3 regions of the Psychromonas sp. L1A2 genome follow, and region 1 is predicted to be linked to each of the others. Evidence: predicted binding sites of a transcription regulator. Region 1 holds the regulator's gene; each other region holds the start of a gene.
What was found. Region 1 encodes sigma-54, which starts transcription at its own class of promoters, with help from an activator protein. Its sites were predicted from a motif close to GTTGGCACGNNNNTNGNNT; they were not measured.
Positions count from the first base shown of each region.

Region 1 (2,282 bases):
CTTGTTAGATGAGCCCTTTGCAGGGGTTGACCCTATATCGGTCATTGATATAAAAAATATTATTCAACAATTACGTGATCGCGGTCTAGGCGTACTGATTACAGACCATAATGTAAGAGAAACATTAGATGTTTGTGAGCATTCATATATAGTGAGCCACGGAGAAATCATAGCCGTAGGCACACAAGACGAGATATTAGCAAACGACCATGTGAAGCGCGTTTATCTAGGTGAAGAGTTTAAACTTTAAATCGTAACCATACGTTCAGGAAGATATGTTTTGATGAAACAGGGTTTACAATTGAAAATGGGTCAGCAATTAGCGATGACCCCTCAATTACAGCAAGCAATAAAACTATTGCAGCTATCAACGCTCGATCTCCAACAGGAGATTCAAAACGCATTAGATTCAAATCCTCTTTTAGAGCAAGATGATCAAACGGGTACTGAAGAGTTAGTCAAAGAAGCTGATAGCAGTGAAGTTGATACTTCAGAAGCCATTTCCCAACAAGAATTTTCAGATGATCTTCCTGCAGAAAAAGAATGGGAAGAATCTTATAACTCTACGCCTATTACAGGTAACACCTCTAGTGCTGTTGCTTATGACGGTGAAAGTACAGTCTATCAGGGAGAATCTTCGACTTCTCTACAAGACCATTTATTATGGCAAATGCAATTAACGCCTTTTACTGAAACGGATCAAGTCATTGCAATGGCAATTATCGATTCTATTGATGAGTCAGGATATTTGACCACTGACTGTGAAAGTATTTTAGATAGCTTAAAAGCTGATTTAGAAGATTTGGAATTAGATGAAGTAGAGGTAGTATTAAAACGAATCCAACATTTCGATCCACTAGGTGTCGCGGCTCGTACCACTCAAGAGTGTTTACAAATTCAACTTCGCCAATTACCGAATACAACGCAATGGCGTGACGAAGCTATTCAAATACTTGAACAGTACATGGATCTTCTTGGTAACAGGGATTACAGAACACTTGCACGTAAAAGTAAATTCAAAGAAGCACAACTTGCAGAAATCATGCGCTTAATTCAAAGCTTAGAACCTCGACCAGGTAATGGTGTTGAAACAAGTGAAACACAATATATTATTCCAGATGTCTATGTTAAAAAGATTCAAGGACAATGGCGAGTTTCATTAAATCAAGATTGCGATCCTAATTTATCGATTAACCAACAATACGCAAATATGTGCTCAGGTAACATCAGTAAAACCGATTCTCAATTCATTAAAGGCCATTTGCAAGAAGCGAAATGGTTCATCAAAAGCTTAGAAAACCGCAATGAAACACTATTAAAAGTATCGAACTGTATTGTGCAACAACAACAAGCTTTCTTTGAATACGGCGATGAGTCGATGAAACCAATGGTTTTAAATGATGTTGCCTTTGAAGTCGAAATGCATGAATCAACCATTTCTCGAGTGACTACGCAGAAGTTTATGCATACTCCTCGTGGCATTTATGAATTGAAGTTTTTCTTTTCGAGTCATGTTGCAACCGATGGCGGTGGTGAATGTTCATCAACAGCTATCCGTGCTTTAATTAAAAAGCTCGTTGCCGCAGAATTAACGACTAAACCTTTAAGTGATAACAAAATAACGCAGTTATTAGAAGAAAAAGGTATTCAAGTAGCAAGACGTACTATTGCTAAGTACCGAGAATCATTAGGTATTCCACCTTCTAACCAGCGAAAGCAATTACTTTAATTAGTGAGCAACGCAAATAAAATTGGGATTAACTATAGTTATTTAATGCTAACCTGCTAAACTCGCGCGTCCATTAAGTACAGTTAAACTATATATTATGAAAATATCTACTTTATTAAATAAAGATTCAGTATTCTGCCAAACTGCCTGCACTAGTAAAAAAGGTGCTTTAGAAAAAATCAGTCTTATTGCGGCTAAAGAATTAAACTTAGATGCGCAAGAGTTATTCGAAAGCTTGATTGCACGAGAGAAAATTGGGTCGACGGGAGTAGGCTCAGGTATCGCTATTCCTCACGTCAAAATTTCTAGTGAATTACCAGCAACAGCAGTCTTTCTACAATGTGAAACAGGCATTGATTATGATTCATATGACGGTAATAAAGTCGATATATTATTTGCTATATTCGTGCCAGAAGATCTTTGTAAGCAATACCTTTCTGCCTTATCAGAAATAAGTCAAAAGTTACTAGATAAACAGTTTTTACGCCAATTACGAAGTGCGCAAAGCAACCAAGAGTTATTTGAATTACTGACGTTATAAAATCACAGGAGT
Region 1 is NZ_WUAG01000001.1:524,088-526,369, reverse strand. It holds gene lptB (LPS export ABC transporter ATP-binding protein) at 1-250, shown strand, start outside; gene GQR59_RS02260 (RNA polymerase factor sigma-54) at 284-1,729, shown strand; gene ptsN (PTS IIA-like nitrogen regulatory protein PtsN) at 1,827-2,270, shown strand.

Region 2 (2,282 bases), on a different contig from region 1:
AGGGCTAGTACTAAACCTGAAATTGCTGCAAAGTGCTTATAAGATCTTATATTAGTCATTTTTTCTCCTACTATTTTTAGCGTTTTATTACGTTGGCGACAATTGAGATAACAAACAGTACTGCAAACAGATAAAATATAATTTTAGCAATACTAGCGGCTGCACCAGCTATACCACCAAATCCAAATACAGCTGAAATTAAGGCAATGACGAGAAATAAAAATACCCAGCGAATCATGTAATTTCTCCTTACTTATATGAGGTACTAAATGCTCTGTAAACGTGCATTACAAAAATGAAATGAATATTGTTTATTGGATAATTTCAAGCTTATCAATAACTTTAGTAACATCTTCTGTATTACGTGCCATATTCATTGCTAAGTCGTGTTCAGTACCTGACTTCACTTTACCCGTTAACAAAACAACGTTATTGGTTGTTTCTACTTCAATATCCATTGCGCTAACATCTTCAGCCATTAAGAATCTTGTTTTTAAAACCGTCGTGATTTTGGCATCTGTTAATGCTGATAATGCTTTATCATCGAGATCTGATTGGTTATTTTCGTCTAAAATAGATAAGTTATTTTCTACTTCTTTTACACCATCTAATCCGGCTATTAATTCGCCAGCTAATGATTTTTCGAGATTGCTATCCACCGCACCGGTTAAGGTAACAACACCACTATGAACATCAGTATTAATATCAAATGAATTTAAGTTAGTATTTAATAATAATGTTGTTTCAGCTTTACCATCTATCCACGCATCAAGAGATTCATTTTTCCAACTTTGTTGATCTGCTAATGCAATAGTTGATGAAGTCAGTAGTACCGTTGAAAGTGCTATTGTTTTCATGCTCTTCATATTGTTTCTCCTTTATTTGATGTGTATTAAGTATATTGCCATTACTGTGCCAGTTTTTTATCTTATTGTTTTTATTGTGTATTTTTGTTTTTATGAAAAATAATAGAGCGAAAGTGTGAATTATTTACAGGGTGAGGATGTAATAATGTTTTGGTTTGATTTATTTGCTTTTAAGTATTAATTTTTGTTTGTAGATTATTGAAAGAGTGGGTGAGATGTTCATTACATAAAAGGATTAATCTTGTTTATTTTAAAGTATTAAAAATGTAAAAGGTAAACGACAGTTTGGTTTACCTTTATTTTTTAACCCTTTATTTCGGGCTAAGATCTTTACCTGATGATGCTTGATAAAGCTGCTCAAAGTGTGGAATCGCTTCTTCCCAAATTGGTTTTTGTTTACCTAAATATTCAGATACTGCATCAAAGAATAATCGTGTTCTTACGGGGAGGTCTCGATGTGGATAGACCGCATAAACTGGATAATAATCCTGTAAGGCTAAATTAGTTAATATTGGCACTAATAATCCATCTTTTATTTCGTTGTTAACAAGAAATGCTGGCGTTATAAAGTAGGCGCTACCAGAGAGGGCTTTCATTAATAGAACATCTGCATCATTACTCCTGAAAACACTTTTCATTTTTTGTTCCGCTTGCTTACCATCTTCGTCTAAGTAGCTGATTTCTTCCATTCTCGCCGTCGCAGTGGCAAAGCTAGCAGCTGGTAAGTCTGCTAAATCTTCTATTTTAGTAGGGTGTCCGTAACTTTTAATAAACTCCGGTGAGGCTAAAATGAGTAATCGATTACGCGCGATTGGCCTAGCAATTAAAGAAGAATCTTTAGGTTTACCGATACGGAAAGCTAAATCAAAACCTTCAGAAATAATGTCGACAACACGATCGTCTAAGCGAAGTTCCACTTCAACTTGTGGAAAACGTTTCTGAAAATCATTAATCACAGGTTGCAAATAGCGACGACCAATAATAGATGAACTCGCTATCTTCAACACACCACGTGGTTCTTGGTGATAATTTTCAGCCAAACGTAGCGTATCGCCAAGTAAATCACGTATCTCAATTGTTTTTTTGACCATTTCAGCACCAGCAGCGGTTAAAGAAAATGAGCGAGTAGAGCGATTAAGTAATCTAACGCCTAACTCATCTTCTAAACGTCCAATTTGCTTTGAAACAACCGAACGGTCTATGTTTCTTGTTTCTGCTGCTTTCGCAAAAGAGCCTTGTTCAACGACTTCGAGTAGCATTAATAGTCGACTGGTGATATCCATTTTTAATCCTTAATGCATTTAAATGATATTTTCGATCATTATAAAATCACTTTCTTATAATTCATTGGTGCTATTTTGGCACTAATGAATTTAAAAAACGATGCTTTTTTTGCACTAGTTTGTTCCGTAAAAT
Region 2 is NZ_WUAG01000002.1:1,325,460-1,327,741, reverse strand. It holds gene GQR59_RS16075 (hypothetical protein) at 1-59, opposite strand, end outside; gene GQR59_RS16070 (DUF1328 family protein) at 77-238, opposite strand; gene GQR59_RS16065 (BON domain-containing protein) at 312-857, opposite strand; gene GQR59_RS16060 (LysR family transcriptional regulator) at 1,178-2,149, opposite strand.
Region 2: a site for sigma-54 is predicted at 902-920, ahead of GQR59_RS16065 (BON domain-containing protein). Genes of this name have one in related genera too.

Region 3 (2,282 bases), 400 kb from region 1:
CCAGCTAATAAAATAACATCATCGCCACGATCTCTTAAAGGTGGCACAAAAATAGGAAAGACACTTAAGCGATGATATAAGTCAGAGCGCATATTGCCTTTCTTAACTTCTTCATGCATCACTCTATTCGTCGCAGCAATGATCCGTACATCAACTTTAATATTACTATCGTCACCAACACGTTGAATATCACCATACTGTAATGCTCGTAATAGCTTTGCTTGTAAGGTTAAAGAGAGTTCGCCAATTTCATCTAAAAAAAGCGTGCCTTTATTCGCTAATTCAAACTTTCCTTTTCGGTTACTGATTGCCCCGGTAAAAGCGCCTTTAATATGCCCAAAGAGTTCACTTTCAGCGACTGACTCTGGTAGAGCAGCACAATTTAAATAAACAAAGGGCTGTTTATTTCTTTGCGATTGCCTAAAAATAGCATGAGCCACCAGCTCTTTACCTACTCCTGTTTCTCCCATAATCAATACAGATAAATCTGTCGAAGCTACTGCGTCAATATGAGATTTCAAGGTTAAGATACTTTGAGATTGCCCAATCATATCTTGCTTACTTAAGTTTAGCGGCGATGTTCTTGATGTGTTGGAAGGTAAACCTGCATTACGCTCAAGTTTTTCCATTAATAATGCAGTGTTTAAACTGTTAGAAGCTAATGCGCTAACCAATCGTAAATAGTCATTATCAAATTGTTCAAATTGCGTAGGATTAAATGCATCGATAGTCAACGCCCCAATTAAACGGCCTTCGTATAATAGAGGTAAACCAATACAAGCATGCACCTCTAAATATCCTTGATGATTTGGGATTAATCCATCATAGGGATCGGGTAAGTCACTATCACTCGGAAAACGCACTATATCTCCAGCACGTGCAATCGCTTCAAATCGAGGATGTTGTTCAATCATAAAACGACGCCCTAATACATCGGCACTCAAGCCATTAATGGCCAAGGGAATAAAATGTTGATTTTTATATAGAAGAAGCGCTGAAGCATCACATTTTAATATATTACGCAGCGTTATTAATAAACGTTCAAAACGATCCTGCTCAGAAATACTCGAGGTAATATCTACTGCAACCTGTAACCATTCATTATTTCTTTTTGTCATTTTATTTTAACTCGCTTTATTTCATTGAAAATATCATGGCCACATAAAACCTGATTGTGTCAGTCAATTCGCTATTGTCATGCTTTGTAGGGCTGCACAAACATTATCATTCAGATAAATGATTATCTTGATGACAAACAATAAATTATCAGAAAGATAAATTAAAATGTTACTGAATTAAAAAAACACCAAATAACAACAACTTAAAACAAATCATAAATTGGCACGCTGCCTGCAATGTAGTTGATTACTTTATATAACTTACTTATTTCAGAGAGAAACTACTATGACAATTCATGTAAAAAATAATATTCACTGGGTCGGGCAACGTGATTGGGAAATCGAGAATTTCCACGGTACTGAATATAAAATGACGAAAGGAACAAGTTATAACAGCTACTTAATTCGAGAAGAAAAAACAGTATTAATAGATACTGTCGACCATCGTTTTAGTCATCAGTTTATTCAAAACCTAGAAATGGAAATTGACCTCGAGTGCATCGACTATATTGTTATTAACCATGCAGAAGAAGATCATGCAGGCGCATTGTCCGCTTTAATGGAACGTATTCCGAATACCCCTATTTATTGTACAGAAGCAGCCATTGATTCGATTGTTGGGCATCACCATCATCCAGAATGGAATTTTAATACCATTAAAACAGGCGATAGCCTTGATATTGGTAATGGCAAACAACTTATTTTTGTTGAAGCACCGATGCTGCATTGGCCAGATAGTATGATGACTTACATCACTGGCGATGCCGTATTATTTAGTAACGATGCTTTTGGCCAACACTACTGTGATGAACGATTATTCAACGATGAAGTTGATCAAACAGAGTTGATGGATCAATGCCTACGTTATTACGCCAATATTTTAACGCCGTTTAGTGCATTGGTTATCGCCAAAATCAAAGAAGTATTAAGCTTTAATTTACCTGTCGATATGATTGCAACGGCACACGGCATTGTATGGCGAGATAATCCGATTCAAATTATTGAAAAATACTTAGAGTGGGCAGCGGATTATCAAGAAGATCGTATTACTATTTTCTATGACACCATGTCTAACAATACCCGAATGATGGCTGATGCAATTGCACAAGGGATTCATGATATCGATCCTAAAGTAGCCGTTAAGGTATTTAATATTGCACGCCA
Region 3 is NZ_WUAG01000001.1:126,969-129,250, reverse strand. It holds gene norR (nitric oxide reductase transcriptional regulator NorR) at 1-1,118, opposite strand, end outside; gene norV (anaerobic nitric oxide reductase flavorubredoxin) at 1,405-2,282, shown strand, end outside.
Region 3: a site for sigma-54 is predicted at 1,338-1,356, ahead of norV (anaerobic nitric oxide reductase flavorubredoxin). Genes of this name have one in related genera too.